One region of the Streptomyces sp. NPDC017890 genome, then DNA from elsewhere that is predicted to be linked to it. Evidence: riboswitches for the same ligand, from Rfam matches in the RefSeq annotation. Region 1 holds a riboswitch; the other holds the start of a gene.
What was found. Region 1 has a riboswitch for cobalamin ahead of ACH4F2_RS29930 ((2Fe-2S) ferredoxin domain-containing protein). Riboswitches for the same ligand answer to the same signal wherever they lie in the genome.

Region 1 (15,146 bases):
AGTCCGTCCAGTGTCGCCAGCAGACGCGTGGTGAGCTCGGCGACGGAACCCGCCGGGTAGGCGGGAGCGCCCCCGTGCCCCGGCAGGTCGAAACGGAAGACCCGCCACTGCTGAGCCAGCTCGGGCACCTGCCGGTCCCACATGTGCCAGGTGGTACCCAGTGAGGGACCGAGGATCAGGACCGGGGCCTCTTCTGGCCCGTCAAAGCGGTATTGCAGGGTGTTCGACGGTGTCTCACTCACGCCCCAGACCCTCTCACGTCTCACGGACGCCCCTATAACGCGGGGGTGTGGGAGACCGGTCTGACCAGGTTGAAGACTTCGCGGGCGACGGCCGCACCGCCTCGATGCTGGCCGACGGCAAGACCACCTCGTACACCTGGGACCCGGCCAGCAACCTCACCAAGTCCGCGCTGCCCAACACCGAGACCGAGGCCCGCGCCTACGACCGGGCCGGCCGCCTCACCGCCGTCACCTCCGCCAAGGCCGGCACCACGGTCACCAAGACCGCGCACACCCTCTCCCCCGCCGGCCTGCCCACCCACGTCGACATCACCCGCGCCAATGTCGGCACGACCGGCTACGACCTCACCTACGACACCGCAGGCCGCCTCACCTCCGGCTGCTTCCCCCAGCCCTGGCCGCGGTCACCACCGCCGACGCCTGGGCGTCGGCCGTCACCGACGGAGACCGACTCGCCAAGAGTGACCTCGTCACCTCGGCTCTGCAGGGCCGCGCCGCCCACTGAGGGTCACACCGCCCTCCACGGGGTGAGAGCGCCTCGCGGGAACGACCCCGTGGCGTTCTCGCCCCGGCGGGCCTGTGGCGACAACGAGGCTGCGACCGCCCTGACACGGTCCCACTGGCCGACAGGCCGTGAAGGGCGCCCGCTCCGAGAACGCCCGCAGGGTCCCAGCGGGGAACGGCGTCACCCCCGCCGTCTTGCCGGAGGCACCGCCCGGCTCCGTCAGTTTCCCGGCCGGGTGTTCGTCTCCTCAGGCTGGGGCCCGTCCTGTTCTGTGGCCGGGCGGGCGCTGAGGGTGGTGAGGGCGAGGAGGCCGGCGGCGAGGAGGATGCCTGCGGCGACGGTCAGGGCCGTGCCGTACCCCGCGACCAGCGCTTCGCCGGTGCCCAGCGCGGCCTTCTCCGGCTGCGCGGTGACGTGGCGGCGACCCCGGCGAGTACGGCCAGGCCGAGAGCGACCCCGATCTGCTGCGCGGAGTTGAGCAGGGCCGAGGCGATCCCGGCCTTGTAGTCAGCGCAGCACGGCGGCAGCGGGAGGACTCCCGCGCGGAACCAAATTCCGAGGGTGCCCGCCGCCCCGCTGGCACCGTCCTGATCTCCGCGGCCTCCAGCAGCGTCGGCCTCGCCGCCATCCAGGTCGCCCACAAGGCCGGCGCCCGCGCCGTCGCCCTGACCCGCACCGGCGCCAAGCGCCAGCAGCTCCTGGACGCCGGCGCGGACGAGGTCATCGCCACCGCCGAGGAGGACGTCCCCGCCCGGGTGCGGGCGCTGACCGACGGCCAGGGCGCCCGCGTCATCTTCGACCCCGTCGGCGGCACGGCCCTGGCCGACCTCGTCACCGCCGCCGCCCACGAGGCCCACCTCGTCCTCTACGGCGTCCTCGACCGCACCCCCACCCCGCTCAACGTGGTGAGCTCTCGGGAGAGTGCCCCGCGCCAGGGCGCCACGCTTCTGCCTGCGGTTACGCGGGGTCTTCGCCACTCCCGGGAGCTGTTTCCGTCGCGGGCGTCTCCCACCCGGTGCGCATGAGGGAAACGAGCGCGTCGGGCGACGACTCGTCGGCCATGGCGGCACCGCGGGCCCAGGCGGTGGCCAGCGTGCTGAGGAACAGGTCACGTCCCCGCACCCAGGGCTTGGCACCGCCGTCGCGCTGTGCCGCGCGGAGGAAGTCCTCGGTGGTCGTGACGAAGCCCTGACAGGTGATCGCCAGAGGGGACGTGCCTTCCGTCAGTGCGGCCCGCAGGGGCTCGGGCAGACCGTCGAAGGCGGTCACCCATTCATCCAGTGCCTGAAGCCACTGTGCGAGCGCGGCGCGGGAGTCGGTCACCTCGCGCCGGATGGCGACGCGTCGGGCTTCCAGCTCTTCGTCGCGGGCCTGCAGCAAGGCAGCCAGCAGTGCCTCCCGGTTGGGGAAGTGCCGGTAGAGGGTGCCCGGACCGACACCGGCCCGCTTGGCGATGGCGTCCATGGAGCCGGTGATGCCCCGCTCGGCGAAGAACTCTTCAGCGACCTCGAGGATGTGCGTGCGGTTGCGCTGCTTGTCCGTCCGCTGCCGGCGCTCGCCGGTGGCTGCCTCACCCATGTCGTTGCACCTCCCGTTGACAATGCGGAGACTGTCTCCGTATCGTCTTCCGCGAAACGGAGACTATCTCCTTATCAGTTCCGATGCTACCGCCGGTCTCGGCAGGCATCCGCTGTTCCCAGGGCAGCCCGGTGCGACAACCAGGCGTTCCGCGCCGACGGCCGCCGGGGAACCGACCGCCGCGCAGGCGGCATCGGACGCGACGGCTCCCGGCCGAGGCCGCACCGGCCCGGGCGCGTACCGCCGGACCCCACCGGTGTGCACCGACGGCATGGAACCCGCACGGCCCTTCGCACACCCTCCCCAGCGACACGGAAGAGATCACATGTCCCCCGCCGAGAATCCGGCGCAGGCCGCCGCAGACGCACCGCCACCGACCCGCAACGATGACGAACTGGCCCCCGGAGACGTCCTCGTCATCGGGATCCTGATGGTCTCCGCGTTCACCGTCCTGCTGAACGAGATGCTGCTGGGAGTCGCGCTTCCCACCCTGATCAGCGATCTCGACATCACTCCCACCACGGGACAGTGGCTCACGACGGGTTATCTGCTGACCCTGGCGATCCTCGTCCCGGCCACCGGGTTCCTCCTGCGAAGGTTCACCCTCCGCACGATCTTCCTCGGCTCGCTGTCCCTGTTCACCCTGGGCACGGCGATCGCCGCCGTCGCCCCGGGGTTCGGCGTGCTGTTCACCGGCCGCGTCATCCAGGCGGCGGGCACTGCCGCCCTGATGCCCCTGCTGATGGCCACGACGATGCGCCTGGTTCCCCCGCATCGGCGAGGCCGGACGATGGCGCTGGTCACCGGTCTGACCGCGGTGGCACCCGCGGTCGGCCCTGCGGTGTCCGGCGTGGTGATCTCCCAGCTCAGCTGGCGGTGGCTGTTCATCCTGGTCCTGCCCGTCGTCCTGGCCGGGCTGGCCCTGGGCGCCGCCAGGCTGCGCAACATCACCACTCCGGAACCGGTCAGGCTGGACGTGCCGTCCCTCGTCCTGTCCGCCATCGGGTTCGGCGCCCTCGTCTACGGCCTGTCCACGATCGGCGAGTCGGCCTCCGGCCACGCACCGGTCGCCCCCTACATCCCGGTCATCATCGGGCTTCTCGCCCTGGCGGTCTTCGTACGCCGCCAGACCGTGCTGCAGCGCAGCGACAACGCCTTCCTCGACATGAGGATCTTCCGCACCCGGTCGTTCACCGTGCCGCTGCTGGTCATGCTCGTCGTCGCGCTGGTCGGGTTCGGCACCACGATGATCCTGCCCCTGGTCCTCACCAACGTCACGGGCCTGACGACGCTCCAGATCGGTCTCTTCCTGGTCCCCGGCGGAGCCCTGATCGCCCTCGTCTCGGCCCTCGGCGGACGCGTCTACGACCGCTACGGACCGCGCCCCCTGGCCATCCCCGGATCGGTCATCTGGACGGGTGCCCTGTGGTTCCTGAGCCGAGCGGACGAGAACACCGGCGTCCCCGCGCTCCTGGCCGCCTACCTCGTCCTGTCGGCCTCGCAGGCCCTCATGTGGGCACCGATGACGACGGCCGCACTGTCCTCCCTGCGCGCCGAGCTCTACCCGCACGGCACCGCGGCGTTCAACACCGCCCAACAGCTGGCCGGCGGCGCAGGCGGCGCCGTCCTGATCTCGGCCTACACCATCGGATCCCACGCCAAGGACGCGGGAGCACTGAACCTGGCCCAGTCCGTCTCGGCGTCACAAGCCGCCTTCACCACGGCGGCAGTCATCGGCTGCCTCGCGATCATCGGCACCCTCTGCGTCCGCAGAACCGCAGCCACCCCCCAGCCGCCGGCGTCTCCACCGAGCAACGCTCCCATCAACGCCACCGCAGTGCCGACAGCTTCGTCGGCAACGGACTGACAACCCCGGCGCAGACACGGGCACACCGGCGAGGAGCCGCCACTTGAAGCGGGTGGCTCCTGGCGCCGGCAGCCGATGAAACCCGCGTACTGCACCGAGCCGACCCTCCAGGACCTGGGAGCCGCTTGTGCCGCGGCCTACCGCAACGAGGCCCGGCGCAAGCGGAACCGCCAGGCGGCACGCTTCGCCGCTCTCACCTCCATGCCCACGCGCGAGGAGACCGTGGAACCAACCGCTCCCCCCGTCACTGACACGCCCGCCCCTCCGGCCACCCCGAGCCGCCCTCTGGAAAGGAACCTCTTGTCCACCACTGCCTCCCTGTTCACCGAACTCGTACGCGCCAGGCACTCCCCGCGGCAGTTCCGGCCGACGCCGCTGTCACCTGCGGACATCCGCAGCGTCCTGGAGGACGCGCAGACCGCCCCCTCGAACAGCAACACCCAGCCCTGGACGGTGCACATAGTCTCGGGTGCCGCCCGGGACGCCTTGAGCGAGGAACTGCTCAAGGCGTACGAGGACGGCCGGGACTCGGCGGACTTCACCGGCGACTACGGCGACGGCGTCTACCTCGAGCGTTCTTATCAGCACGGCGCCCGTGTCTACGGGGCGCGGGGCATAGCGCGCTCCGACATGGAGGGCAGGCACGAAGTGATCCGCGAGAACCTGCGTTTCTACGACGCGCCCCACGTCGCCCTGCTCTTCATGCCACAACTCGGCGACGGGGTCCGGACGGCCGGTGACATCGGCATGTACGCCCAGAACTTCCTGCTCTCGCTGACCGCGCGGGGCTTCCACGGCATCCCGCAGGCCGTCCTCGGCGTGTACGCCGACACGGTCCGTACGTCGCTGGGCGTCCGAGACGACCTCAAGCTGCTCTTCGGCATCTCCTTCGGCATCGGCGACAAGACGTCACCGATGTACGACATCGGCATGGGACGTATCCCGGTGCAGCAGAGTGTGGTCCTGCACGACACCCCCGGAGTCCTCGACGAGCAATAGCTGATTCCCTCACGAGGCGGGCCCGGGGCGGGGAAGCAGTTGGTGTCTGCTGGGGCGTAGGCCGCTGCCACGGGAGGTGGACGGCAGGCAGCCTTCCCGGACGCCCCTATGACGCGGGGGTGCGGGACACCGGTCCGACTGGGTTGAAGACCTCGCGGGCGGCATACCGCTCGAGGCATCGGATGATCTCGCGCCGGGTCTTGCCCTCCTGGGTACGGCGTTCGTCGCGTACCGCTCGCGCAAGCACAGAGCCACAGCGCACACAGACCGCGGGGCCCGACAGCTTCGCGCGGGGCTCCGGCCTCTGTGCTCACGCAACCGGGGGCTCGTCCTCGACGCGGACCAGATCGATGTCGTGCGTGGGGCAGCGCGGAGAGGTCTCGCCGACAAAGCGGCGGTATCAGACAAGGGTTCCCGGGGGGGGCAGCGGAACACGGCCGAGGGCGCTACGGGCTGGGCATCGCCGGCGAGCGGGCCGTACGCGCGCAGCTTCGAGGCCGTGGCGTCGAGGTAGTCGGCCAGCCAGTAACCGACGGCGGGCGCCGCCTCGGCCAGCCGTACGATCGCGTCGTCGTCGGCTGCATCCAGCGCGGCACGCAGCTTCTGCGCTGCGGCCGCGTCGAGGAGTTCGTCGACCCCAAGGCTGCGAACCTGCCAGGCCAGATCTCGGCTCTGATGCCCTGGTAGAAGACCAGCCACTCCTCCTCGACGCCGGCCGACGGGATGACCCTGTCGTAGAACTCCTCGACGATCGAGAAGATGACCGCGCTCGGATCGGCGAGCGCTTTTTACAGCTCGCTCCGGCAGGTGTACAGCGCCTCGTTCGTACGCCACCTCCAGCATCTCCCGGATCTGCTGGACCGTCGGGCCCAGCTGGTACGGGAAGGGCATCGCGGGAGTGTCGGCGTGCAGACCGTCCAGGCAGGTTCGTAACCGGTGCTGGAGCATGCCCCGGTAGGAGAGCTGGAAGTCGGCCAGCAGTTGTAGCGCGTACCGGATCTCGCTTCCGCCGTCCTCCCGCACCCGCGGAACTCGTGCGGCGACTTGGAGCAGGAACTCCCGCCCGTCCTGAGCTGCGCTGAGCCCACCAAGGGTGCCCGGCCCGCGCAGCACGTCCGCGACGCGCTGCCGCATCTCGGCGGTACGGGTGTGCAGGGCCACGTCGCACTCCAGGAAGCGTCTCGACAGCCGGCTGGGCGCCGATGCAGCACGCCCGTCGCTTCCTGTACCGAAGCGGCAGCATCCGCCTCTCCCCGCAGCCAGGCCCTGCGCTCGACGACCGGCGGGCAGGGCCCGGCTCAGGGCAAACTCATCGCCAACGAGACAGGGCGGGGTCGGCGCATGGCCCCGCCCGCGGGGTTCCCAACTGTCTCTCTGGCCGGGCTCTCACCTCGTCCCGGCCTCGAGTGGTCCACAAGCTCCTCACGGTGTGGACTTTCCGACGCGGAGGGGGCCATGGACACATCACTCGTCGCAGAGAGTTGGTGAGGCGCCCTGACTTCAGAAGAAGTGCTTGCGTCCACCGACCGCGCGACCGGTCGCACCCAGGATCCACAGGATGGCGCCAACCAGAATGAGGATGCCACCGATCGTCGTCAGCAGACCCATGCCGACAAGCAGGCCGATGACCAGCAGAATAAGCCCAAGAATGATCATTTTAAATCCCATCGTCAATTCCGGCTCAGGCGCGTGTGCGTATGAGCTTCACAAGGGCCTGAGTTCGTCCCTTGGCGGGTAGATCCCGACCAGCTCCGAATGCCAGGACCTCGGTGCGATAGCCCTTGTGCCCGGCGACACGGTGTTCACGCCCTCCTTCGAAACTTCATTCAGTACGCCATCTCCGCGACCGTCCTCTGCTCCGGAAGGTCCTTCCACCCCGGACGGTTCGGACGTTCGTGACGGAGACACCGGGCAGCGGCGCCTACGGGCAGGTCCTCAGGTCCAAGGGCTTCTTCACCCTCGCCGGCCGGTCCTGGGTGACGGGACTGTGGCGCAGGCCGGTTCGGTGGCTCGCTTCGAGCCTTCCTCTGCTCGTGACACCGCCGGCTCTTACGCGCGAGAATTCGTCCTCATCGGCATCCAGATGGACGCGGAGCTGCTGCGGGCCGACCTGAACGGCTGCCGCATGGGAGCCGAACGCGTCCTGAGCGCCGGCGCGTTCGACCTCACGGCGAAGCCGCACCGGAGCGCTCCGGTGCGGCTTCGCCGTCTCATGGATCCGCGCAGCGATCCCGCCCGGACGGACCTCGGCGGGGTCTCGCCATATCACCCGCATGTCACAGACGCCCCTATAACGCGGGGGTACGGGAAACCGGTCTGACCAGGTTGAACACCTCGCGGGCCGCGTATCGCTTGAGGCATCGGATGATCTCACGTCGGGCCTTGCCCTCCCGCGTGTGACGTTCGCCCGCTGACCGAGTTGCACGGCCCCGGTGCGCACCGCATCGACCACGTTCCGCGAGGTGAAGGTTGCCTTCACGGCCAGGACCGCACCGGGTGGGAGGTGACTGAAGTCGCGGATGAGCGTGGTGAGCGGTTCGGCCGCCTGGGCGGGCATCGAGGCCACGTCAAGGCGTCTGGTGCGCAGTTCGTGGACGGGGCGACGCTCGCGCGGGCGCTCTCCCGGCTGCGGACGGCCGCGCGGGCCGGTTCGATCAGCGCTTTGCCCGCCTCGGTGCGTACGGCGCGCCGCCCGATCCGGTGGAAGAGCTCGGAGCCCAGGTCGTCTTCCCGTGCGCGGACGGCCTGGGACAGCGAGGGCTGGGAGACGTGGAGGGCGGCGGCAGCCCGGTCGTAGCCGCCGCGGTCGACGATCGCCAGGAAGTACTCCAGCTGACGGACGTCCATCGGCGCCTCAGCCCGTGCGGGCGCCTTCGCGGTCCTCCAGGGCGCTGATGGCGGTGGCGGTGAGGCTGTGGGTGATGTGGTCGCGCATCAGCTGAGCGGCCTCGGCGGCCCGGCCGTCCTCGACCAGGTCGACGAGCTGGTGGTGTTCCTGGAGGTCGCGGGTGCGGGGCTCGTCGCCGGGCGGGAGTTCGAGGCCGAGGCGCCGGTAGCGGTCGGACTTGTCCCACAGGTCGTCCAGCAGGCGGATGAGGACGTCGTTGTGCGAGGCGCGGTAGAGCGCCTGGTGGAAGGCGCGGTGGGCCGCGAGTGCCTCCTCGCCCCACTGGCGGGTGACGGGCAGCAGCCGCGCGACGGCGGACCGCATGACGGCGATGTCCTCGGCGGTGCGCCGCCGGGCGGCGAGTTCCGCGGCCGTGGGATCCAGGGACAGGCGGACCTCGAACAGTTGCCGGGCCTCGTCCGAGCTCATGGTGGACACGCGCACGTCGCGGTGGGTTTCGACGGTGACCAGGCCCTCGCTGCTGAGGCGGCGGATCGCCTCACGCAGCGGTGTGATGCTCATGTTCAGCGACTCGGCGAGGTCGTACTGCGCAAGCCGCGCCCCGGCGGGAAGTGTCCCCGACAGGATCTGTCCGCGCAGCTCCGCGTAGGCGTAGTCACTCTTGCTGACGAAGAGGTTCGTGTCGGCCATCGCCCCCCGAAAATCCTTCCCGGGTGCTGGCACCCCTCTTGACAGTCCCCGTGATGTCACCCCAGCCTAACACCGACGCAACTTATAAGATATGAGAGAGGGCCGTCGTGAAGATCACCAACGTGTACGAGGGCGTCGTCCCGATCAGCTCCTCGATCCGCAACGCCTGGATCGACTTCAGCTCCATGGACTGCTCGATCGTGGCGATCGAGAGCGACGTCATCCGCGACGGCAAACCCGTCGTCGGCTACGGCTTCAACTCCAACGGCCGCTACAGCGCCGGTGAGATCCTGCGCCGCCGGATCCTGCCCCGCCTGACGTCCGCCGAGCCCGGCAGCCTCCTGGACGAGCAGGGCCGCTTCGACCACGCCAAAGCGTGGGACGTGATGATGAACAACGAGAAGCCCGGCGGCCACGGCGAGCGCTCGGTCGCCGTCGGCGTCGTCGACATGGCGCTGTTCGACCTCGCGTCCAAGATCGAGGGCAAGCCTCTGTACCGGTACCTGTCCGAGCGCTACGGCGACGGGCAGCCCGACGACTCGGTCTTCGTCTACGCCGCCGGCGGCTACTACGCCCCGGGCAAGTCCCTGTCCGACCTCCAGGACGAGATGCGCGGCTTCCTCGACCTGGGCTACGACGTCGTCAAGATGAAGATCGGCGGAGCCGACCTGGCCGAGGACCTGCGCCGCATCGAGGCCGTCATCGACGTCCTGGGCGGCGACGGCTCCCGCCTCGCCGTGGACGTCAACGGCCGCTTCGACCTCGACACGGCGCTGGAGTACGGCCGGGCCATCGAGCCGTACGGCCTGTTCTGGTACGAGGAGATCGGCGACCCGCTGGACTACCACCTCAACGCCACCGTCGCCGAGCACTACGCCGGTGCCATCGCCACCGGTGAGAACCTCTTCTCCCTCCAGGACGCCCGCAACCTGATCCGCTACGGCGGCATGCGCCCCGACCGCGACACCCTCCAGTTCGACCCGGCCCTCTCCTACGGCCTGGTGGAGTACCTGCGCATCCAGGACATGCTCAAGCAGCACGGCTGGTCCTCCCGGCGCTGCATCCCGCACGGCGGGCACCAGTTCTCCCTGCACATCGCCGCCGCCCTCAAGCTCGGCGGCAACGAGTCCTACCCGGGCGAGTTCCAGCCCACCGGGGGCTTCGCCGACGACGCCGTGGTGGAGAAGAGCCGCGTCGGCCTGACCGACATCCCCGGCATCGGCTTCGAGGGCAAGGCCGCCTTCTACAAGGTGCTGCGCGACCTGCACAGCTGACCGTCACCGCACTCACCGCACCCTGACGCGCCCGCCGTCGGCGGGCGCCGTCCGCCGGCGCAGCTCCATCAAGGCGCCACGTACGACCCCGGGGGACGCGAGCCGCTTCGCGTCCCCCGCGCACACCCCCACGTGGGACAGGGCCAGACACGATCGTCGTGCAAGGGAGCACCCTCGATGACATCCACTACTACTGCCGCCGGCCGTCCGCAGCGGTCACGGCTGAACCGTCTGATACGTGAGCTGTGGTTCCAGGTCGTGCTGGGCGCGGTCCTCGGCATCGCCATCGGCATCCTCGCCCCCGGGCTCGGCAAGGAACTCAAGCCGCTCAACGACTGGTTCATCGACCTGGTCAAGATGATCGTCGTCCCGGTCGTCTTCTGCGTGGTCACCACCGGCATCGCCTCCATGGACAACCTGCGCAAGGCGGGCCGGATCGGTGTGAAGGCGATCGGCTACTTCCTGGTGCTGTCGCTGCTGTCCATGCTCATCGGGCTGGTGGTCGCCAACATCTTCCAGCCCGGCTCCGGCCTCCAGGTCGATCCCTCCTCGCTCAACGCGGACGACGTGCCCGAGACCGCCAACGAGCACGCCACCTTCACCGGCTTCATCTCCTCTCTGATCCCCACCTCGCTGCTGGGCGCGATCACCGGTGACGCCATCCTGGCCGCGCTCATGGTCTCCATCGTCTTCGGTGTGGCCCTGAACATGGCCGGCGAGGACGGTGCGCCGCTGATCCGCGGTATCAAGGCCCTCTCGGACGTCGTGTTCCGCATCGTGGGCTGGGTGATGTGGCTGGCACCGCTGGGCACCTTCGGCGCCCTGGCCACCGTGGTCTCCACCTACGGCGCCGAGAGCCTCAAGCAGCTCGGCTACCTGATCATCCTGTTCACCGCGACCTGTGTCGTGTACGTCCTGGTCGTGCTCGGGGCCATCATGCGGGCCTGCCGCCTGAGCCTGTTCGGCCTGATGCGTTTCCTCAAGGCCGAACTCCTCGTCGCCCTGAGCACCTGCTCCAGCGAAGCCGTCCTGCCGCAACTGGTGCGCAAGCTGGAGACCCTCGGCATCGGTCGCCCGGTGGTGGGAATCGTCATCCCCTCCGGGTTCTCCTTCAACCTGGACGGTTCCGCGGTCTACCTCACCATGGCCTCCCTCTTCCTGGCCCAGGCCATGGGCATCGACCTGTCCTGGCAGCAACAGCTGATCATGGTCGGCGTCATGATGCTCACCAGCAAGGGCACCGCGGGCATCGCGGGCGGCGCGTTCATCGTCCTCGCCAGCACCGTTACCGCCGTCGGCCACGTCCCCCTGGCTGCCCTCTCGCTGATCGTCGGCATCGACCGCATCCTCAACGAGGGCCGCGTCTTCATCAACGTCCTCGGCAACGCCGTCGCCACCATCGTGATCGGCAAATGGGAGAAGGACCTCGACATCGACAAGGCCCGCTCGATCCTGCAGTCCCGCACCCCAAAGACGACCGCACCCGCCGACACCGAAGCCGACACCGACACCACCAAGGTGGGCGCCGACACCTGACCTCCTCCATCGCCCACGTCCGCCGGCGGTGCACGTGACGGACAGCTCGGCGGTGCTGGGCCTCGGCAACATCGGGCTGAAGGCCGCGCTGCCGGTCATGGAGGGCAAGGCGGCCCTGTTCAAGTGGTTCGCCGGCATCGACGCCGCCCGCCTCGATCGTCTCCGGGCCCCGCGAATTGGCCGCCTTCACCTCGTGCCCAGCCTCGCCCAACCGCCTGATCAACGTCTTGCCGATGTTCCCGGTGCCGAGGATGCCGATCCTCATGGTGCTGCGGACTCGAGAGCCGCGTCGGGTGACTCAGCGATGGGCGGCGCGGTTCATCTCGACGACGTCGTCGACGGTGGGGTTGTCCGGGAGGGCAGCGAAGCGTTCCGGCAGGCTGTCGCGAACGGCCACGTCCTTGACGCGGTCGGCCGCGGCCAGGGCCGCGGGCAGCTCTTCCAGGGTCAGCTCGGTGCAGTAGGCGGGGCTGTTGGGCTGCTGGCGCCAGGAGTCGGCCAGTACACCGGCGTCGTAGGGGTCGAAACCGGTGTCATCCACGAGCCGCATAGCCACACGCCGCGCCTCCTCGGAGTCGCCGGCCACGGGGATGGCGAGGCGGCCGGGCGTTCCGGCCGGCACACCCTTGGCTCGCTGCGTCTCGGCCAAGGCGGCGTTCCACGCCTTGACCACGGGTCGGCCCAGCTGCTCGGCGTTCCACACGCTCTCCACCGCCCCGTCGTCCACGGCCTCGATCTGCCCGCTGAGGTTCGGGTAGTAGTTCGAGGTGTCGACCACCACCGTCTCGTCGGGGACCGGGGCGAACAGATCGGCCAGCTTCCCCGCCACGCCGAAGGGGACCGCCAGGACGATGACGTCCCGGCCCTGGACCGAGTCGGCGAGGTCCGCTGCGCGAGCCCCGGACTCCAGCACCTCGGCCGCCACGGCCTCGGGGCCGCGAGCGCCGGCCACCTGGACGTCGTGACCGGCCAGGGCGAGCTTGGCGGCCAGGTTCCCACCGATGGCGCCGGCACCTATAACAGTGATTTTCATGATTCGTCCCTTGAAAGGTTGCACTGCGCCTGAGAGCAGCGTCGAGTGATGGCTGTGGGGCGACCGCCCCTGGGTGTTTGTGCGGGGGGCGGGGTGAGGGTGTGGCGGTCTACGCCCGGACGTCCCGCTCGCGGTAGCCGCTCGCGATGAGGGTACGGAGACGATCGAGCGATTCCTCCTCCATGCCGGTGCCCTTGATCCAGGCAACGGAACAGGCCGCGAGGAACAGGTCGTGACCCCGCACCGACGCGCTTACGTGCCCCGCGTTCCGCGCCGCTTTCACGTACTGATCGGTGGCGGTGATGAGGATGCCGCAGGGGATCGTGAGCGGATTGTCCGGCTCCTGGGCCCTGGCCGCGGCCATGAGCGGGTCCGGCAGTCCGCTGAAGGCGCTGAAGTATTCCTCCATCGCGCGCAGCCACTGCTCCAGCGCCTCGGCCGGGTCGCCGAGCCGCTCGATGTCCGCCTGGCGGGCCACCAGCTCCTCGGAGCGCGTCTGCAACACAGCCGCCAGCAGCGCCTCCCGTGTGGGGAAGTGCCGGTACAGGGTGCCGGGCCCGACGCCCGCCTCCTTGGCCACCGCCTCGAGCGAGGTGCCGACCCCATGCTGCAGGAAGTGACGCTGCGCGGTCTCGAGAAGGGCCGCGCGGTTGCGCTGGACATCCGCGCGGGGCTTGCGACCCCGCTGCTCACTAACGCCCATGCGCCCTCGTACCTCCGGTGATCCTGCGGCCGGACCAAAAACGGATGCTGCCTCCGTACGGGTTCCAGCCTAAAGCGGAGGCAGCATCCGGTCAAATGGACCACGTGTGCCAGTAGGCCGGACCCTGCCTTCTGGAACACGAAGAACGGCGCGAGGCCGGACCCGGCGTGTACGACATCCACTCTCCGCGCGTCCCGAGCACCGACGAGGCCGCAAAACTCCCGGGCGGCGTGCACGGTTCCTGTCCTCCCGCCGGCTCTCCGTGCGTACGGTCAGGAGGCCGTACGCCGTCGCGGCGGTGTGATGGCGTACAGGTCGAGGATGTCCGGCCGGGGTGCGACGCCCGGTCCGCCGGCGCGTGCCCAGGCGGCGATGTCCTCGGTCGCGTCCGGGTCGTTGACCAGCCCGAGCCAGACGGGCCGGGCGCCTGCGGCCCGGCCCTCCGCGGAGGGCTGGACGACGATGACGTTGGCGTGTTCGCAGACGTCGAGGCAGGCGGACACCCGCACCGGCACCTGAGCACGCAGACGTGCCGTCTGGGCCGCGTGGTCGACGCCGGTCACCTTGGGGCTGCCGCAGCAGCAGTCGCGACACACGACGACGCGGCACGGCACGGGGCCGGTGGCCGTTGCGGGCCTCTTGTCGTCCGTCGTTCGTCCGCTGGGCGTGGCGGGCATGCGGTGCCGTCCCTCTCTCCGGGGAGATCCGCCCCGGTGGTCCGTCGAGGAGGCGACCGCGTGAGTCTCCTGGCTCTCGGGTCGATGCTCGTCCCGGCCTTCCCACCCCCTGCTGGGCAGTGGCCTGTCGGGAATCGCTCGCCGATCACAGTGGCGGGACCGCGCCGGATTCACACCGGCTTCCTCGTTCCGCCGTCGCCCTGTCGCCGGCCATCATCCCATCCCGGGACGCCGTCCCGCCCGACCGGTGCCGGCCAATCAGTCCGTTTCCTGGGCGTGCGGGGCCGTGGCCGGCGGATGGGTCGGACGGTCCCGTCCACCGTCACGGCCGGACACCACCACGATGACCAGCCCGACGACGACGGCTGCGGCAACAACCCGTCCCGCCGCCCGTACTGCCCAGGCCGAACGGGTCAAGCCCTCTTGCCCGCCGGGGGAGCCCAGCCGTTCGGCTCGCCGGGCCGGTCTCAGCAGGCGCAGCAACAGCAGTGCGGCGACCGGGAGTTGGAGCAGCCACAGAACGGTGCGGGGCCACTCGCCGTACCAGACGTTGGTTCCGTACAGCAGCGTGTGCCACACGCTCAGCACGTACACGACGATCACGAAACGGTGCAGCCGTCGCCAGGTGTTCGCTCCGATGCGGTGCCGGACGTAGAACAGCAGCCCCAGCGGGATCGCCAGGTACAGGGCCCCCTGTCCGATGGGGATGGCGATCCGGCCGGTGCCCGAGTCGTACCAGCCCGGCACGAAGGTGTCCGCGAAGGCCACCCACAGCCGCTCGGCCCACGCCACCTTCGTCTCGTAGCGGACGAGTTCCGCCGCGAACATCAGCGCGTGGGCGAACATCAGCGCCATGGTCGTCAGGCTCGTGGTGCGGTGCCAGCGCTCCAGTACCTGCCGGGAGACCGGCAGCCGGGTGGGACGCGGTCCCGACAGCAGCAGACCGAGCATGACCGTGCCCCAGGCCCACAGCAGCCCCGACCACCCGAACGCCTGGCTGAGCAGGTACATCCAGTAGGTGCCGGCATCGTCCATGAACGGCATGATCGCCACGGTGTCCGACGCACCCGATTCCATGCGCGCCCACAGGAGCGCGAACACGAGCGCCGTGACCACCACCGCCGCGCCGGCGTCGGGCAGGGCGGACCGCAGGTCGCCGCGCAGCGCGACGCGGTCACCGGGAGGCCGTCGCCG
Region 2 (15,146 bases), on a different contig from region 1:
AGTACGTCGGCCTGCTTGGAGGCCTGGTAGTTGTTGACGCTGTCGTCCTCGGCCTCCAGGACACGGTCCAGGCGCCGGATGTCGCCGTACCGCTCGCGGTAGCCCTCCCAGTCGAGTTCGGCGAGGTCGCCGTATCCCTCGAACTGACTGACGACGCCGTCGTGGAAGGGGATGTGGAGGGTACGTGAGACGCTCTCCCACTGTTCCAGTTCCCCGTCGTCCAGGGCGGTGCGCTCGACGAGTTCGCGGCGGCGGGGTCCGGGCAGGTCGGCCAGCACCTCCAGGGTGCGGGACAGGACCCAGGAGGCGGTGACGTTGGTGTACGCGTTGTCGTCGAGGCCCGGTTCCACGGCGCCGGGGTAGGCCTCGTGGTACTCGTCGGGGCCGACGACGCCGCGGATGCGGTGCCGCCCCAGGTGCTCGTCCCAGGTCGCGGAGTCCGCCCAGAAACGTGCGATCTGCAGCAGCATCTCGGCGCCCTTGGTGTGCAGGAACTCGGCGTCGCCACTGGCCTCGCAGTACTGCCACACGTTGTACGCGATCGCCGACCCCACGTGGTGCTGGAGGTGCGAGTGGTCCGGGAGCCAGCGGCCCGAGTGCGGATTGAGATGCAGTTGCTGGGTCTCCTCGCGTCCGTCGCTGCCGCTCTGCCACGGGTACAGCGCGCCGCGCCTGCCGATGGCGCGGGCGGCGGCGCGGGCCCGTTCCAGACGGCGGTGCCGGTAGTGGAGCAGGGCCCGGGACACCTCTGGGAAGTGCAGGTTGAGGTAGGGCAGGACGAACAGCTCGTCCCAGAAGACGTGTCCGCGGTAGGACTCCCCGTGCAGTCCGCGCGCCGGTACACCCACGTCGAGGTCCGCGGTGTACGGGGAGAGGGTCTGCAGTACGTGGAAGAGGTGCAGGCGCAGGATGCTGCCCGCCTCGCCGGGTACGTCGAGTTCGGCGCGGCGCCACAGCTGGCCCCAGGCCGTGCGCTGCGTCACCAGCAGTTCGTCGAAGCCGGGGGCGTCGGCCACCCGGTCGACGGCGGCCTGCAGGGGGTCGCTGATCGCCGGGTCGCGTGAGGTGTGCAGGGCCACGATCTTGTCGACGGTGACGGTACGGCCCGACTCCGCGCGCAGGGTCGCGCGCTGGGTGACGCGCAGGTGTTCCCGGGCCGGGGTGACGGGCGCGTCGGCCGTCGTGCGGGCCGCCATGCCGATCCGGATGTCCGAGGTGCGGGTGCGGCAGCGCAGCCACACCGTGCCGTCGTCGGCGTCGCCGGTGTGCACGTGGGTCAGGTGACGGCCCTCCAGGTCCCGGTAGCGCGGCACCCCGGAGTTGGTGACGCCGCCGTCGAGGGCGGCCTCCACGTCGACGTCCGCCGTTCCGGCGTCGACCGTGAACTCCGTGCGCAGCGCCGCGAGGTGGGGATCGGCCATGTGCACCATGCGCAGCTGGCGCACGGACAGCACGCGTTCCCCGCCGAGCCCGAACTGGGTACGGCGCTCCAGAACGCCCGAGTCCAGGTGCACGGTCTGCCGGTGGTCGAGCACCTCGGCGGTGTCCGGCGTGAGCCAGTCACCCCCGTCGGCCCGGAAGCGCAGCGGCAGCCAGTTGGGGAGGTTGACCATGTCCTCGTTCTCCACGTCTCGTCCGGCGACGGTGGAGGTGAGCCGGTTGTAGCAGCCGGCCACGTAGGTGCCCGGGTAGTGCACGTCGTCCGCGGCGCACTCGGGCAGCGCGCCGCGGGTGGCGAAGTAGCCGTTGCCGAGCGTGCACAGCGACTCACGCAGCCGCTCGTCCGCGGGGTCGTAGTGGTCGTAGTCCCAGGTCGAGGGCGTCGCGGTCACTTCGAGCCCTCCCAGGACCAGTCGGCGACCTCCGGCAGGTCCACTCCGTGTTCGCGGATCCAGTCGTGGTGGCGCAGCCGGGCGTCCTCCATCCGCTGCCGCACGGCCGCCGCGCGCACGGCGAGGCCCGGTACGCGGTCGATGACGTCCATGACCAGGCGGTAGCGGTCCATGTCGTTGCCGATCACCATGTCGAAGGGTGTGGTGGTGGTCCCGATCTCCTTGTAGCCGCGCACGTGCAGATGCGCGTGGCCGGTGCGCCGGTAGGCGAGCCGGTGGATCAGCCAGGGGTAGCCGTGGTACGCGAAGACGACCGGCTTGTCGGCGGTGAACAGGCCGTCGTACTCGAAGTCACTCATGCCGTGCGGGTGTTCCCCGCTGGGCAGCAGCCGGGCGATGTCCACGACGTTCACGACGCGTACGGCGAGTGCGGGCAGGTGACGCCGGACGAGCTGGGCGGCGGCCAGTACCTCCTGGGTCGGGACGTCGCCCGCACAGGCCAGCACCACGTCGGGTTCTCGGGTGCCGTCCTCGGTGCCGGCCCAGTCCCAGATGCCGGCGCCGCGCGCGCAGTGGACCCGCGCCTGCTCCATGGACAGCCAGTCGAAGCAGGGCTGCTTGCCGGCGACGATCACGTTGACGTAGTCGCGGCTGCGCAGGGCGTGGTCGGCGACGGAGAGCAGGGTGTTGGCGTCCGGCGGCAGGTAGACCCGTACGGCCTCGGGGCTCTTGTTGAGGATGTGGTCGACGAAGCCGGGGTCCTGGTGGGAGAAGCCGTTGTGGTCCTGGCGCCACACGTGGGAGGTGAGCAGGTAGTTGAGGGAGGCGATGGGGGCGCGCCAGGGCAGGCGGCGGGTCACCCGCAGCCATTTGACGTGCTGGTTGACCATCGAGTCGACGATGTGGACGAACGCCTCGTAGCAGGAGAACAGTCCGTGCCGGCCGGTGAGGAGGTAGCCCTCCAGCCAGCCCTGGCAGGTGTGTTCGGAGAGGATCTCCATGACGCGGCCGTGCCGGTCGAGGTTCTCGTCGACGGGCAGCGTGCGTTCCTGCCAGGCCTTGCCGCTGGCGGCGTAGACGGCCTGGAGGCGGTTGGAGGCGGTCTCGTCGGGGCCGACGAGGCGGAAGTCGCGCCGGTCGGATGTGGCGTCCATGACGTCCCGGAGCAGGTCGCCGAGGACCCGGGTGGGTTCGTGCGTGCTCGCGCCGGGTTCGTCGACGGGGACGGCGTACTTCTCCAGCGGCGGCAGGGGCAGCTCGCGCAGCAGCAGCCCGCCGTTGGCGAAGGGACTGGCGCCCAGCCGGCGCGGGCCCGCGGGCGCGGCGGCGAGGACGTCGGGTCGTGGTGCTCCGTCGTCGTCGAACAGTTCCTCGGGCCGGTAGGAGCGCAGCCACTGCTCCAGCTGCCTCAGGTGTTCCGGGTCGGTCCGTACGGCGGACAGGGGGACCTGGTGAGCGCGCCAGGTGTTCTCCACGGGCAGGCCGTCGACCTCGGCCGGGCCGGTCCAGCCCTTGGGGGTGCGCAGCACGATCACCGGCCAGCGGGGGCGGCTCGTGGCACCTTCCTCGCGGGCGGCGCGCTGGATCGCGGCGATACGGTCCAGGGCGGTGTCCATGGCGTGGGCCATGGCGCGGTGGACGGCGGCCGGATCGTCGCCGGTGACGTGGATCGGGTCGTGGCCGTAGCCGCGCAGGAGTTCGTCGAGTTCCGCCTCGGGGAGGCGGGCGAGAACCGTCGGGTTGGCGATCTTGTAGCCGTTGAGGTGCAGGATCGGCAGGACCGCGCCGTCGCCCGCCGGGTCGAGGAACTTGTTGGAGTGCCAGGACGTCGCCAGCGGGCCGGTCTCCGCCTCGCCGTCGCCGATCACGCAGGCGACCACCAGGCCGGGGTGGTCGAAGGCGGCGCCGTAGGCGTGCGAGAGCGAGTAGCCGAGCTCGCCGCCCTCGTGGATCGAGCCCGGCGTCTCGGGCGCGACATGGCTCGGCACGCCACCGGGGAACGAGAACTGCTTGAACAGCCTGGCCATTCCGGTCGCGTCCCGGGTGATGTCCGGGTAGGTCTCGGTGTACGAACCCTCCAGCCACGAGTTGGCCAGCACGGCGGGCCCGCCGTGGCCGGGGCCCCAGATGCACAGGGCGTCGAGGTCCCGGGCCTTGATCACCCGGTTGAGGTGGGTGTGGACCAGGTTGAGGCCGGGTGAGGTGCCCCAGTGGCCGAGCAGGCGCGGCTTGACGTGCTCGGGACGCAGTGGCTCGGTCAGCAGGGGATTGGCCATCAGGTAGATCTGGCCGACGGAGAGGTAGTTCGCGGCGCGCCAGTGAGCGTCCAGGCCGGCGAGCTCCTCGTCCGTGAGCCCGCGGGATGCCTGCTGGGTGTCGACGGACATCGGTGGTCCTTTCCGTGTCGGACAGCGGTCGGGCCGCGCGGGCACGGGGGTACCCGTACACATCCCAACCCTGCGCAGACCGCTCGGGTACCCGGCAGGGCCGTTCGGGTCACGTCGGTTCCCGAACGGGGCCGGTGCCGGTCAGGCGCGGGCGGCGGCCGCCCCGGGGCGCCGCCCGGGCGGGCGTGTCGGCCGCCGCGGCGCGGGCGGACCGTGCCACGGAGGACGGGGTGGGTCCGGTCCGGCGTGCCGACGCGACTCGGTGCGGCTCGGTGCGGCTCGGTGCGGCCGGTCGAAGCCGTGCTCGTACCGGGCGCCGCGGACGACGAGTACCGGCCGGGACCATGCCGAGGAGGGGCCCCGGAGGCGATGCCGCGCACGCACCGGGTTTCCGGCGCGCCGCGCAGTGAGGGAGGCGTGTGACAGGAGAAGCACGGCCGCCACCGGCGCCGACCCCGATGCCGACCGTGCTGACGCAGCGGGTACCCCAACTTCGGCCTGACACACAGGACTTGCCGCTACCGTGCGGCGGAGCGCGCCACGGCCCGCTACCCCCCGCGACCCCGAGAGGCGCACTCGACACCCGCTAATTTTGCATAGCGTGCATCTTTGCATACCATGCAACTTATGTCGGAGAAGAGTGCCGCGGGGGGCGGCTTGCGGGAGCGGAAGAAGCGGGCCACACGCGCCGCCCTCGCCGAGGCCGCGGTACGTCTCGCCGCCGAACACGGGGCGGAGAAGGTCACCGTCGAGGCGATCAGCGCCGCGGCCGGGGTGTCGGTGCGAACCTTCTTCAACTACTTCGACACCCGTGACGACGCCTTCGTCGTCATCGACGCGGACGCGGGCGCACGTATGCGGTGCGCCGTGCTCGCCGCACCGGCCGAGCTCTCCCCGCTGGAAGCCCTGCACAGGGCCATGACGGCGGAATTCGCCGAGGCGGAGCAGCACCACGAGCTGTGGCGGCTGCACGCCGAAGTGCTGCACGCCTCGCCGCACCTCCTGGCGCGCGGCGTCGGGGCGCACATGGCGGCCGAGGCGGACCTGGCCGAAGCCATCGCGGAACGCCTCCGCGTCGCCGCCGGCGACGGCGACCGGCCCGGGGGCGAGCTCTGTTCCGGGTCCGGTTCCGGTTCCGGCGAGGAACGGCGTACGGCGCCCGGCCTCTACCCACGGCTGCTGGCCTCGGTGGCGAACGCCGCCGTGCGGACCAGCATGGACCACTGGTCCGCCCACCAGGAGGAAGCCGCCTTCATCGACGTCTTCCACGAGGTGTTCGCCCTCCTCGGCGCCGGCCTTCCGGCACCTTCCGCGTAACCACCGCGCCGGGCGCCGGCGCGACTTCATCAGACCACCACCGAAAGAGATGCCGTGACCGCAGCTCAGGCGCCCGCCGACGCGCCTCCCACCTCCATGAACCAACGGCAGATACTCCAGGCCATGTCCGGCCTGATGGCCGGCATGTTCGTCGCCATCCTGGCGGGCACCGTCGTCTCCAACGCGCTGCCGACGATCATCGCCGACCTGGGCGCCAGCCAGTCCTCGTACACCTGGGTCGTCACCGCCGAACTCCTGGCCATGACCGCGACGGTCCCCCTGTGGGGCAAGCTGTCCGACCTCTTCAACAAGAAGCTGCTGCTCCAGCTCTCGCTGCTGATGTTCGTAATCGGTTCGCTGCTGGCGGGCTTCTCCCACGACACGACGCTGCTGATCTTCAGCCGGGTCGTGCAGGGCATCGGCGCGGGTGGTCTGACCGCCCTCGCGCAGGTCGTCATGGCCGCCGTCATCCCGCCCCGGGAACTGGGCAAGTACTCCGGCATCTTCGGTGCCGTCTTCGCCGTCGGCACCGTGGCCGGACCGCTGATCGGCGGTGTGCTGGTGGACACCGACTGGCTGGGCTGGCGCTGGTGCTTCTTCATCGGCGTGCCGTTCGCCCTGCTGGCCATCTTCCTGTTGCAGCGCACACTGAAGCTGCCCACCGTCAAGCGCCAGGTGAAGATCGACTGGCTCGGCGCCTTCCTGATCGTCGCCGGTGTCTGCGCACTGCTCATCTGGGTCTCGCTGGCCGGCAACCAGTTCGACTGGGCGTCCTGGCAGACCGCCGCGCTCGTCATCGGCGGTGTGGTGCTGCTGGCCCTGGCTGTCCTCGTCGAGGCCCGTACCGACGAGCCGGTCATCCCGCTCGACATCTTCAAGAACCGCACGGTCACGCTGACCACCGTCGCCAGCCTCCTGGTCGGTGTCGCCATGTTCGGCGGAACCGTCTTCCTGTCGCAGTACTTCCAGGTCTCCCTGGGCAAGACGCCGACCGTCGCCGGTCTGATGAGCCTGCCGATGATCCTGGGTCTGCTGGTGTCGTCCACCGTCGCCGGACAGCTGATCAGCCGGACCGGCAAGTGGAAGAGCTACCTGGTGGCCGGCGCGGTCATCATGACGGTCGGCCTCGCGCTGCTCTCCCTGATCGACGCCGACACCCACTTCGGGCTGCTCAGCCTCTACATGGCCGTCCTCGGCGTCGGCGTCGGCATGCTGATGCAGAACCTGGTGCTCGCCGCGCAGAACGACGTCCCCGCGGCCGAGCTGGGCGCGGCGACCTCCGTGCTGTCCTTCTTCCGCAGCATGGGCGGCACCATCGGCACCAGCGTCCTCGGCGCGATCCTCGCCAACCGGGTCGCCAGCGAGATGACCAAGGGGCTGGAGAAGGCGGGCGCCGCCGGGGGCGCCGAGGGCGGCTCGGGCGGCGGTGGGCACAGCGTGCCGGACATGACCACGCTGCCCGCCCCCATGCGGGAGATCGTGGAGCACGCCTACGGTGTCGCCACCGCCGACCTGTTCCTCATCGCCACCCCGTTCGCGCTGCTCGCGCTGGTCGCCGTGGTCTTCATCAAGGAGAAGCCGCTGAAGACCACCAGCGGCATGGAGCGCCTGGCCGAGGAGGCCGGCGAGGCCGCCGGCGGAGAGGTCACCGTCCCCGCGCAGCGCTCCGGTGACACCCCGTCGAAGGCGGACAGCGGACCGGCGTCGCCGGTCGGCTGAACCGTCGGCCCACGACGCGCCACGACCCGGAAGGGGCCGCCCACCACACACGGTGGGCGGCCCCTTCCGCGTGCCGGACGGCCTCGGTCGCGCGCGACCGCGATCGCCCCGGACCCCGGCGTGTCGTACGACCGTGGCTCCCCGCGCCGGACGGGGGTGGCGCTTCTTGCGGTCGGCGGGTGCCGGGCGGCAGGCTTCGGGATGTGGCCACTTTGCTGATCGTTCATCACACGCCGTCGCCGAACTGCCAGGCGATGCTGGAAGCCGTCCTGTCCGGGGCGACCGCGCCGGAGATCGAAGGGGTGCGGGTGGTCAGGCGGGCTGCGCTGGCCGCGACGGCGGTCGACGTGCTGGAGGCCGACGGATACCTGCTGGGCACTCCGGCCAACCTGGGCTACATGTCCGGCGCCCTGAAGCACTTCTTCGACCAGGTCTACTACCCCTGCCTGGACGAGACGCGGGGCCGGCCCTTCGGCTACTACGTGCACGGCGGCAGCGACACCACCGGCGCGGTGCGTGGCATCGAGTCGGTCACGACCGGCCTCGGCTGGCAGCGCGCGGCGCCGGCGGTGAGCGTGGCGGGTGAACCCGGCAAGGCCGATCTGGAGGCCTGCTGGGAACTGGGGGCCGCACTCGCGGCCGGGCTGATGGTCTGACCGCACGGTGCCAAGGGCCCCCGGACGCGGGGGCACGGGGGCACGGGGGCACGGGGGCACGGAGGCACGGGCCAAGGCTCGTCCCTCTCGTGCCGCGCCCGCCCGCCCCCGGCTGGGCGCTGCCGTCACGGCGGCTCGCCCTCGACGAGGACGTCGGCCACCGAGCCGTCCGAACCGCCAGCGGCGGAGCAGTTCGTGGAAGGCGTGCGTGGAGACCGGACATGCGCGTCCTGGTTCCTCTCTGCGGGCGGTGCCGGTCGGACACGGTCAAGCGAACCGGTCGGGCAACTCCCTGGCAGTCGGCCGCCCGCGACCGGACGTGGCGCACGTCATGGATCTCGTGACGTCGCAGGGGGGCCGGCCGTCCGAGCCGTTCCCAGCGGCCGCTCGCGTTACTCGAGCGGTGCGGCGGTGCTCGGCCGGCCGAGCCGGGCACCGTCACCCGCTCGGGGAGCGTCCGTCAGGGTGCCGAGGAACCGGACGTGCGGGCGGCCGCCCGGCCCGGTGGGGGCGACCTCGGCGCGCACCCGGTACACCTCGGCGACCAGGTCCGCGGTCAGGACCCCCGCGGGATCGCCACAGGCCACGACCCGCCCCTCGGCCAGCACCACGAGGTGGTCGCAGTACATGGCCGCGAGGTTGAGGTCGTGCAGGGCGACCACGCTGGTGACGGGCAGGGCGGCGACCAGCGTCAGTACGTCGAGCTGGTGCTGGATGTCGAGGTGGTTGGTCGGTTCGTCCAGCAGGAGTTCGCGCGGCTGCTGGGCGAGGGCGCGGGCGATCTGGACGCGCTGGCGTTCGCCGCCGGAGAGGGTGTGCCAGAGCCGGTCCTCGTGCCCGGTCAGGCCGGTGCGTGCGAGGGCGTCCGTGACCGCCTCCTCGTCGGTCGCCGACGCCGGCGTCCAGGCGCGGCGGTGCGGGATCCGGCCGAGCCGGACGACGTCCCGGACGGTCAGCTCGGCCTGGGTGTCCGCCTGCTGCTCCACGACGGCCACGCGCCGGGCGACGTCCCGGCGGCCCACCCGGTCCAGCGGGCGGCCGTCGAGGGTGACGACACCGGAGGCCGGGGCGAGTACGCCGGCGAGCAGCCGCAGCAGGGTGGACTTGCCCGAGCCGTTGGGGCCGAGCAGTCCGGTCATGGCGCCGGGCCGGGGGCTCAGGTCGACGCCGTCCAGGATGAGCCGCCCGCCGGCGGCGCGGGAGACCCGCTCGGCGTTCAGCGTCACCGTGCCCGCCTGGTGCGGTACAGGACGAGGACGAAGGCGGGTACGCCGATGAGCGAGGTCACCACGCCCACCGGGACCTCCTGGGGTTCGAGGACGGTACGGGCCAGGGTGTCGACCCACACCAGGAACACCGCCCCGGCGAGGGCGCAGACCGGCAGCAGCCGGGCGTGCCCGGGGCCGGTCAACGCACGCACGGCGTGCGGCAGCACCAGGCCGACGAAGCCGATGGCGCCGGCCGAGGCGACCAGGGCGGCGGTGAGCAGGGCGGTGGCGCACAGCAGCACCAGCCGGGTACGGGCCACGTGGACGCCGAGCGTGGCCGCGGCGTCCTGGCCGAACGCGAAGGCGTCCAGTGTCCCGGCATACCCGAGGCACACGGCCAGGACCACGACCAGGGCCGCCGTACCCGTCCACACGTCCGTCCAGCCCGCCCCGCCGAGTGAGCCGAGCAGCCAGAACAGCACGCCGCGGGTGGTCTCGGCGTCGGCCGCGGTCATCACGACGAACGAGGTGAGCGCGGAGAACAGCTGCATCGCCGCCACGCCCGCGAGCACCACCCGGTCCGGGGTGCCGCCGAGGCTGTGGCTGAGCAGCATCACGAGCGCGAAGGAGCAGACCGCCCCGGCGAACGCCCCGCCCGACACGGACAGCGCGCCGCCGCCCACGCCCAGGACGACGACCAGGACGGCACCGGTCGAGGCGCCGGAGGAGACGCCCAGGACGAAGGGGTCGGCGAGCGGGTTGCGCAGCAGGGACTGGAGTACGGCACCGCATACGGCGAGCCCGGCACCGCACACGGCCGCGAGGAGGGTCCGGGGCAGCCGCAGGTCCCAGACGATGCCGTCGCGGATCGGCGTGACCTCCACGCCGGGAGTGCCGCCGCCGAGGTGGGCGACGAGCACGGACCAGACCTCGCCGACGCCGATGTCCGCGGGGCCGATGGTGACGGCGACGGCCACGGAGGCGCACAGGGCGACGAGACCCACCGCCGCCCACGCCGCCGGGCGGCGGCGGCCGGCCGCCCGCGTGCCGAGGGGCTCGTGGTTCTCGGACATCACCCGGCTCCCCGGCGTCACCCGGCTTTCGGACGTCACTCGGTGAGGCCGTACGCGCGCAGCGCCGCCGCCACCTTCTCCACGCCCTCGACGGTGCGGATGGTGGGGTTCATGGCCTGCCCGCTCAGCAGTACGTACCGTTTCTTCCTGACGGCGGTCATGTTCTTGGTGACGGGGTCGGACTCCAGGAACTCGATCTTCTTCGCGGCGGTCTCGGCCGTCTGGGACCTGCGGGTGAGGTCTCCGATGACGAGGACGTCGGGGTCGCGGTCGGCGACGGTCTCCCAGCCGACCTGCGGCCATTCCTCGTGGGTGTCGTCCATGGTGTTCTCCGCGCCGAGTTCGCGGGTCATGATGCCGGGGGCGCCGCAGCAGCCCGCCATGTAGGGGGAAGTCGAGTTGGCGAACCAGTACATGAGGGTGACACCGGAGGCGTCGATGCCCGAGGTGGCCTTCTCGACCCGCGCCTTCAGGCCGGCGACCAGGTCGTCGCCGCGCTGCTCGACGTCGAACGCCCGGGCCAGGTCGCGGACTTCGGCGTAGACGGTGTCCATGGTCAGGGGCTCGCTGCGGACGCCGTCGCCGTCGCCGCCGTTGTCCTTGCCGACACAGTCGGACGGGGACAGGTAGGCCGGCACGCCGAGTTCGGTGAACTGCTCGCGCGTGGCCACGCCGCCGGGGCCGAGCGTGGAGGCGAAGGAGGCGGCGACAAAGTCGGGTTCGGCGTCCAGGACCGTCTCGAAGGAGGGCATGTCGTCGGCGAGCCGGGGCACGCCGGTGTTCGCCTTCTCCAGGCCCTTCATGACCGGGTCGGTCCAGGTGGCGGTGCCCGCCATGCGGTCGGCGAGGCCGAGCGAGAGCAGGATCTCCGTGGTGCCCTGGTTGAGGGAGACCGCTCGCCGGGGCGGCGCGGTGATCTTCACCTCGTGCCCGCAGTCACTGACGACGCGTGGATAGCCGGCGGCCTCGGCCGGCGCCGCGGCGTCGGTGGCGGTCGTCCCGGAACCGCAGCCGGACGCCAGCAGAGTGCCGGACAGCAGCAACGCGAAGCGGGCGCGGAAGGAACAGCGGAACGAACAGAAGGAACGGGAAGAACGGAAGGAACGGCGGGAGGCGGCGGGGCGCGCTGCGGGCAAGGAAGATCCTCTGGCGTCGAGGGCTCAGACGCGAAGCCCGTTCGTACGGTGCGGCCCGCGCCGTAGGCGGCGCGGGTGCCAGCAGGTCTTCGGACTCGGGATCGACCGGACGGGACGCCTTCCCGGACGGCTTGTGCCGCCCAGTGGCCGTTGTCCCGCCCGTCCCCCTCACCGCTGCGCGTCAGTTCCGGATTCGCACCGGATTCCCTGACCCACCAGGTGGGTTCGACTGGCTCCCGCAAGCTACCACAGGGGCAACGCGGTGCCGGAGGCGGCCGTCTGCCCGACCGGCCCCGGTACCGCCCGCCCGCGCCTCAGCTGTGCCGGGCCGAACGGCTCGTCCGTGCCGGCCGTGTCGCCGCCGGGGCCGGCGGACTGGTCGTCGAGGGGCGCGGGGCCGAGGATGCGGCCCGTGCGGAGTCCGACGAGCCACTGTCGCCGTCGCCGGGGCAGGCGACCAGGACTTTCGTGGCCGTCTCCGCGGCCTGGGGTTTCCTTCGGAGAAGAAGGTCGCTCAGAGGGGCGTCGCGGCGCGGAGGATGAGGAACATCGTGACGGCGGCGTTCGCGGACGACATCGCCGACACGGCGGTTCCGGCGGCCGCGGCCCATGCCGCCAGGCCCACCGCGGTGAACACCGGGGGCCAGGTGCGGACCGCGGGAGCGGGACCGAGCAGGGCCGCCACCCGGCGCGGTACCGGGCCGGGCGCCGCGAGGCCGGCGAGGCCGGCGAGGCCGGCGAGGGTGGCGACCGGGGTGCCCCGGGAGACCAGGGCCGCCTTGCCGATCGCGGTCGCCACCGCGCGGCGGTTGCCGACCACCCGCGCGGCCGCCTCGTCCGCCCATCGCTCCGCCGTATAGGAAACGACGGTCCGCAGGGGCCGCAGGAACGGGTTGGCCAGGGCGGCGAGCCGGACGGTGAGCAGGAAGCGATGGTGCCGGGCGGTCAGATGGGCCCGCTCGTGGGCGAACAGCGCGCGCCGCTCAGCGGGTTCCAGGCAGTCGAGCAGGGCCGTGCTCACCACCACACGGTCCCGGCGACCGCCGGGCAGCGCGTACGCGTAGGGCGCCTCGTCCGGGAGTACGGCCACCCCGGTCCCCGGCAGTCCGGCCAGCGCGCGGTGGGCACGGCGACGTACTCTGCCGTGCCGCCACAGGGCCCGCGCCGAGGCCATGACCACCGCGCACAACGCGGGGATCGCCGCCTTGCCGACGACCTCGTCGTACGGCACCGCCGCCCGCACCTCGGGGTCGGACCAGCCGTCCGGCAGAGGGTTGCCCGGCAGTTGCGCGGTGCCGACCACCATCACCAGGGCGAGACACACGGTGCTGCACAGGGCCATCACGGCGGCCACGGCGGTGAGCAGCCTGGTCGCGGTCCGCGGGTGCAGATGCTGTTCGGCCAGCCTGGCGACCGGCCACGCCGTCAACGGCAGGACCAGCGGCAGAAAGACGAATACACCCATGCGGCGTCAGCCGTCCCCCGCGTCGCGCGCGTGCGCCAGAAGTTCCCGCAGCAGCCGCTCGTCGTCCGGGTCGAGGCCGGTGACGAAGCTGGCGAGCACCGCTACGCGGTCGCTCTCGGCGTCCAGGACCTTGCGCATCTTCCGCGCGGCCAGGCCCGCCTGGTCGGAGGCGGGTGTCCACGCGAAGGACCGGCCCGCGCGCTCGCGGCTGACCGCGCCCTTCTCCAGCAATCGGGTCAGGATCGTGATCACGGTGGTGTAGGCGAGGTCGCCGCCCAGGCGTTCCTGCACCCAGCCGGCCGTGGCGGGCCCGTCCGCCTCGCGCAGCACCGACAGCACCAGCGCCTCCAGCTCGCCCTGCCCCCGTCGCCGCGGACGCCGGTGATCCGTCACGGCCCGCCTCCTTCCGCTGCTGTCCGCCTTCCGAGGTCACATCGTATAGAGAAGAACCGTATTCTACAGCGCTGTAGAATACGGGTAGGGTGATCGGCGGAAGTCATCACGACCGGCACCGACTACGACCTCGACGCCTCCGCGCTGCTCCTCGACGCCTTTGGCAAGGTGCTCTCGGACGGGCACTTCGTCTTCCACAACAACCTCACCAGCCCGGACGGCTCGGTGGAGCACACCGGCGACAACCTCACCGGCGAGGGCGAGGGCGACGACGAGGCCGTGAAGGTGAACCTCGCCGCCGTCCCCACCGAGGTCAGCAGGATCGTCTTCCCGGTCTCCATCCACGACGCGGAGAACCGCGGCCAGAGCTTCGGCCAGGTCCGCAACGCCTTCATCCGGGTCGTCAACCAGGCGGGCAACCAGGAACTCGCCCGCTACGACCTCTCCGAGGACGCGTCGACCGACACCGCGATGGTCTTCGGCGAGCTGTACCGGCACGGCGCCGAGTGGAAGTTCCGGGCGGTCGGGCAGGGGTACTCCTCCGGCCTGGCGGGCATCGCCGCGGACTTCGGCGTCAACGTCTGACCCGAAGCGGACGGGGCGCGGTCAGTGGTCCGCAGCGCAGCAGCCGCCCGCACCACCGGTGGCCGGTGCGGTGTCGAGGCGGCAGAAACAGGAGGCCTCGACCGGTACGTCCGCGAGGGCGGTGGCGAGCTTCAACTGCTGTGCCACGATCCGCGCCTGCCCCTCCTCGCCCAGGCGCGCCAGGCACTCGTGGAGTCCGTGCAGGGCCCAGACGTTCCCGGGGTGCTGCAGGGCGCGGGGCAGGGTGTCGTCGAGACCCAGGTCGGCCCGGTAGACCGCCTCGGCCTCGGCGACCCGGCCCTGTTCCAGGAGCAGGGCGCCGTAGGCGTGCCGGGTGGGCTGCATCCAGCCCCACGGTTCGTCGTAGGGGAGGTTGTCGTCCAGTGCGATGGACCGCTCCAGGGCGGCGAAGGCGGCACTGTGGTCACCCTTGCGGTACTCCAGTTCGCCGTCGAGCATGGCGGAGGCGATGGCGAGGATGTCGGCGCAGGTGTTGTTGAACAGGGTGCGGGTCAGCGGCACCCTGGCGGCCGCCTCACGGAACAGGACGCGTTCGGCCTCCGCCTCGGCGACCTTGCCGGTGGCCGAGAGCGCGACCCCCCGGGCGTAGTGGAGCATCGCCGTCGTCACGCAGTACAGACGAGGATCGACGGGCAGCGGCAGCCGGAGGATGTCCGCCCAGCGGCCGAACCGGATCAGGACGTGCACCCGCATGGCCAGGAAGCCTTCCAGCCAGTCGGCCATCGGCGGGCTCTCGACGCGCAGCAGCTCCTCGGGGATGGACGCCTCCAGTTGCGCGGCGGCGTCCAGGGCGACCTCGTACCGGCCGAGGAACATCGCGCCGTAGATCCTGAAGTGGTGGTTGTGCGAGCGGTAGAGCGTGTAGAAGTTCATCGCCCCGGCCCGCGCGCGGTACTTCTCGTCGGCGGCGATCGCGGCGCTGTTGTCCGACACCACGCGCCGGTAGTCGCCGCACAGCACTTCGAGATGGGACGGCATGTGGTTGAGGTGCCCGGCGTCGGGGACCAGGCCGCGCAGCCGGTCGGCGACGGTGAGGGCCGCCTCGGGCGTGGCGGACATCTCCATCAGGTGGATGTAGAGGTGGAGGACGCCGGGGTGCTCGCGGCCGGCCTCGGCGGCCAGGGCCCGGTCGAGGACGGCCTTCGCCTCCAGGGTGCGGGCGCCTTCCGCGGGCAGTCCGGTGCGCAGGTCCCAGAGCTGCCACGGCGTCAGGTTCATCAGCGCGTCGGCATGGAGGGCGGCGACGTCCAGGTCGTCCGGGGCGAGTTCGTGCACGACCCGCATGCTTTCGGCGTACGGCGCGTTCCACACCGAGCAGTCCTCGACGGCGCGCGCCTGCGGGTACCGGGCGCGC

Region 2: it holds a riboswitch for cobalamin, as region 1 does, so the genes downstream of both, ACH4F2_RS10560 (ABC transporter substrate-binding protein) here and ACH4F2_RS29930 ((2Fe-2S) ferredoxin domain-containing protein) in region 1, are expected to answer to the same signal.

Annotation. Positions count from the first base shown of each region.
Region 1 is NZ_JBIRHU010000027.1:38,093-53,238, forward strand. It holds gene ACH4F2_RS29845 (alpha/beta fold hydrolase) at 1-242, opposite strand, end outside; gene ACH4F2_RS29850 (hypothetical protein) at 347-1,225, shown strand; gene ACH4F2_RS29855 (zinc-binding dehydrogenase) at 1,413-1,772, shown strand; gene ACH4F2_RS29860 (TetR/AcrR family transcriptional regulator) at 1,705-2,325, opposite strand; gene ACH4F2_RS29865 (DHA2 family efflux MFS transporter permease subunit) at 2,651-4,192, shown strand; gene ACH4F2_RS29870 (nitroreductase) at 4,493-5,191, shown strand; gene ACH4F2_RS29875 (hypothetical protein) at 5,951-6,124, shown strand; gene ACH4F2_RS29880 (hypothetical protein) at 6,692-6,847, opposite strand; partial or broken gene ACH4F2_RS29885 (LysR family transcriptional regulator) at 7,593-8,038, opposite strand; gene ACH4F2_RS29890 (GntR family transcriptional regulator) at 8,046-8,729, opposite strand; gene ACH4F2_RS29895 (mandelate racemase/muconate lactonizing enzyme family protein) at 8,837-10,003, shown strand; gene ACH4F2_RS29900 (cation:dicarboxylate symporter family transporter) at 10,181-11,539, shown strand; partial or broken gene ACH4F2_RS29905 (hypothetical protein) at 11,574-11,688, shown strand; partial or broken gene ACH4F2_RS29910 (hypothetical protein) at 11,742-11,804, opposite strand; gene ACH4F2_RS29915 (NADPH-dependent F420 reductase) at 11,838-12,572, opposite strand; gene ACH4F2_RS29920 (TetR/AcrR family transcriptional regulator) at 12,682-13,275, opposite strand; partial or broken gene ACH4F2_RS29925 (hypothetical protein) at 13,419-13,496, shown strand; gene ACH4F2_RS29930 ((2Fe-2S) ferredoxin domain-containing protein) at 13,548-13,952, opposite strand; cobalamin riboswitch at 14,015-14,141, opposite strand; gene ACH4F2_RS29935 (ferric reductase-like transmembrane domain-containing protein) at 14,211-15,146, opposite strand, start outside.
Region 2 is NZ_JBIRHU010000006.1:238,880-254,025, forward strand. It holds gene ACH4F2_RS10525 (glycoside hydrolase family 65 protein) at 1-1,832, opposite strand, end outside; gene ACH4F2_RS10530 (phosphoketolase) at 1,829-4,219, opposite strand; gene ACH4F2_RS10535 (TetR/AcrR family transcriptional regulator) at 4,838-5,536, shown strand; gene ACH4F2_RS10540 (MDR family MFS transporter) at 5,633-7,255, shown strand; gene ACH4F2_RS10545 (flavodoxin family protein) at 7,459-7,911, shown strand; gene ACH4F2_RS10550 (ABC transporter ATP-binding protein) at 8,304-9,137, opposite strand; gene ACH4F2_RS10555 (FecCD family ABC transporter permease) at 9,134-10,192, opposite strand; gene ACH4F2_RS10560 (ABC transporter substrate-binding protein) at 10,228-11,328, opposite strand; cobalamin riboswitch at 11,391-11,577, opposite strand; gene ACH4F2_RS10565 (M56 family metallopeptidase) at 11,843-12,793, opposite strand; gene ACH4F2_RS10570 (BlaI/MecI/CopY family transcriptional regulator) at 12,800-13,186, opposite strand; partial or broken gene ACH4F2_RS10575 (TerD family protein) at 13,295-13,771, shown strand; gene ACH4F2_RS10580 (hypothetical protein) at 13,793-15,146, opposite strand, start outside.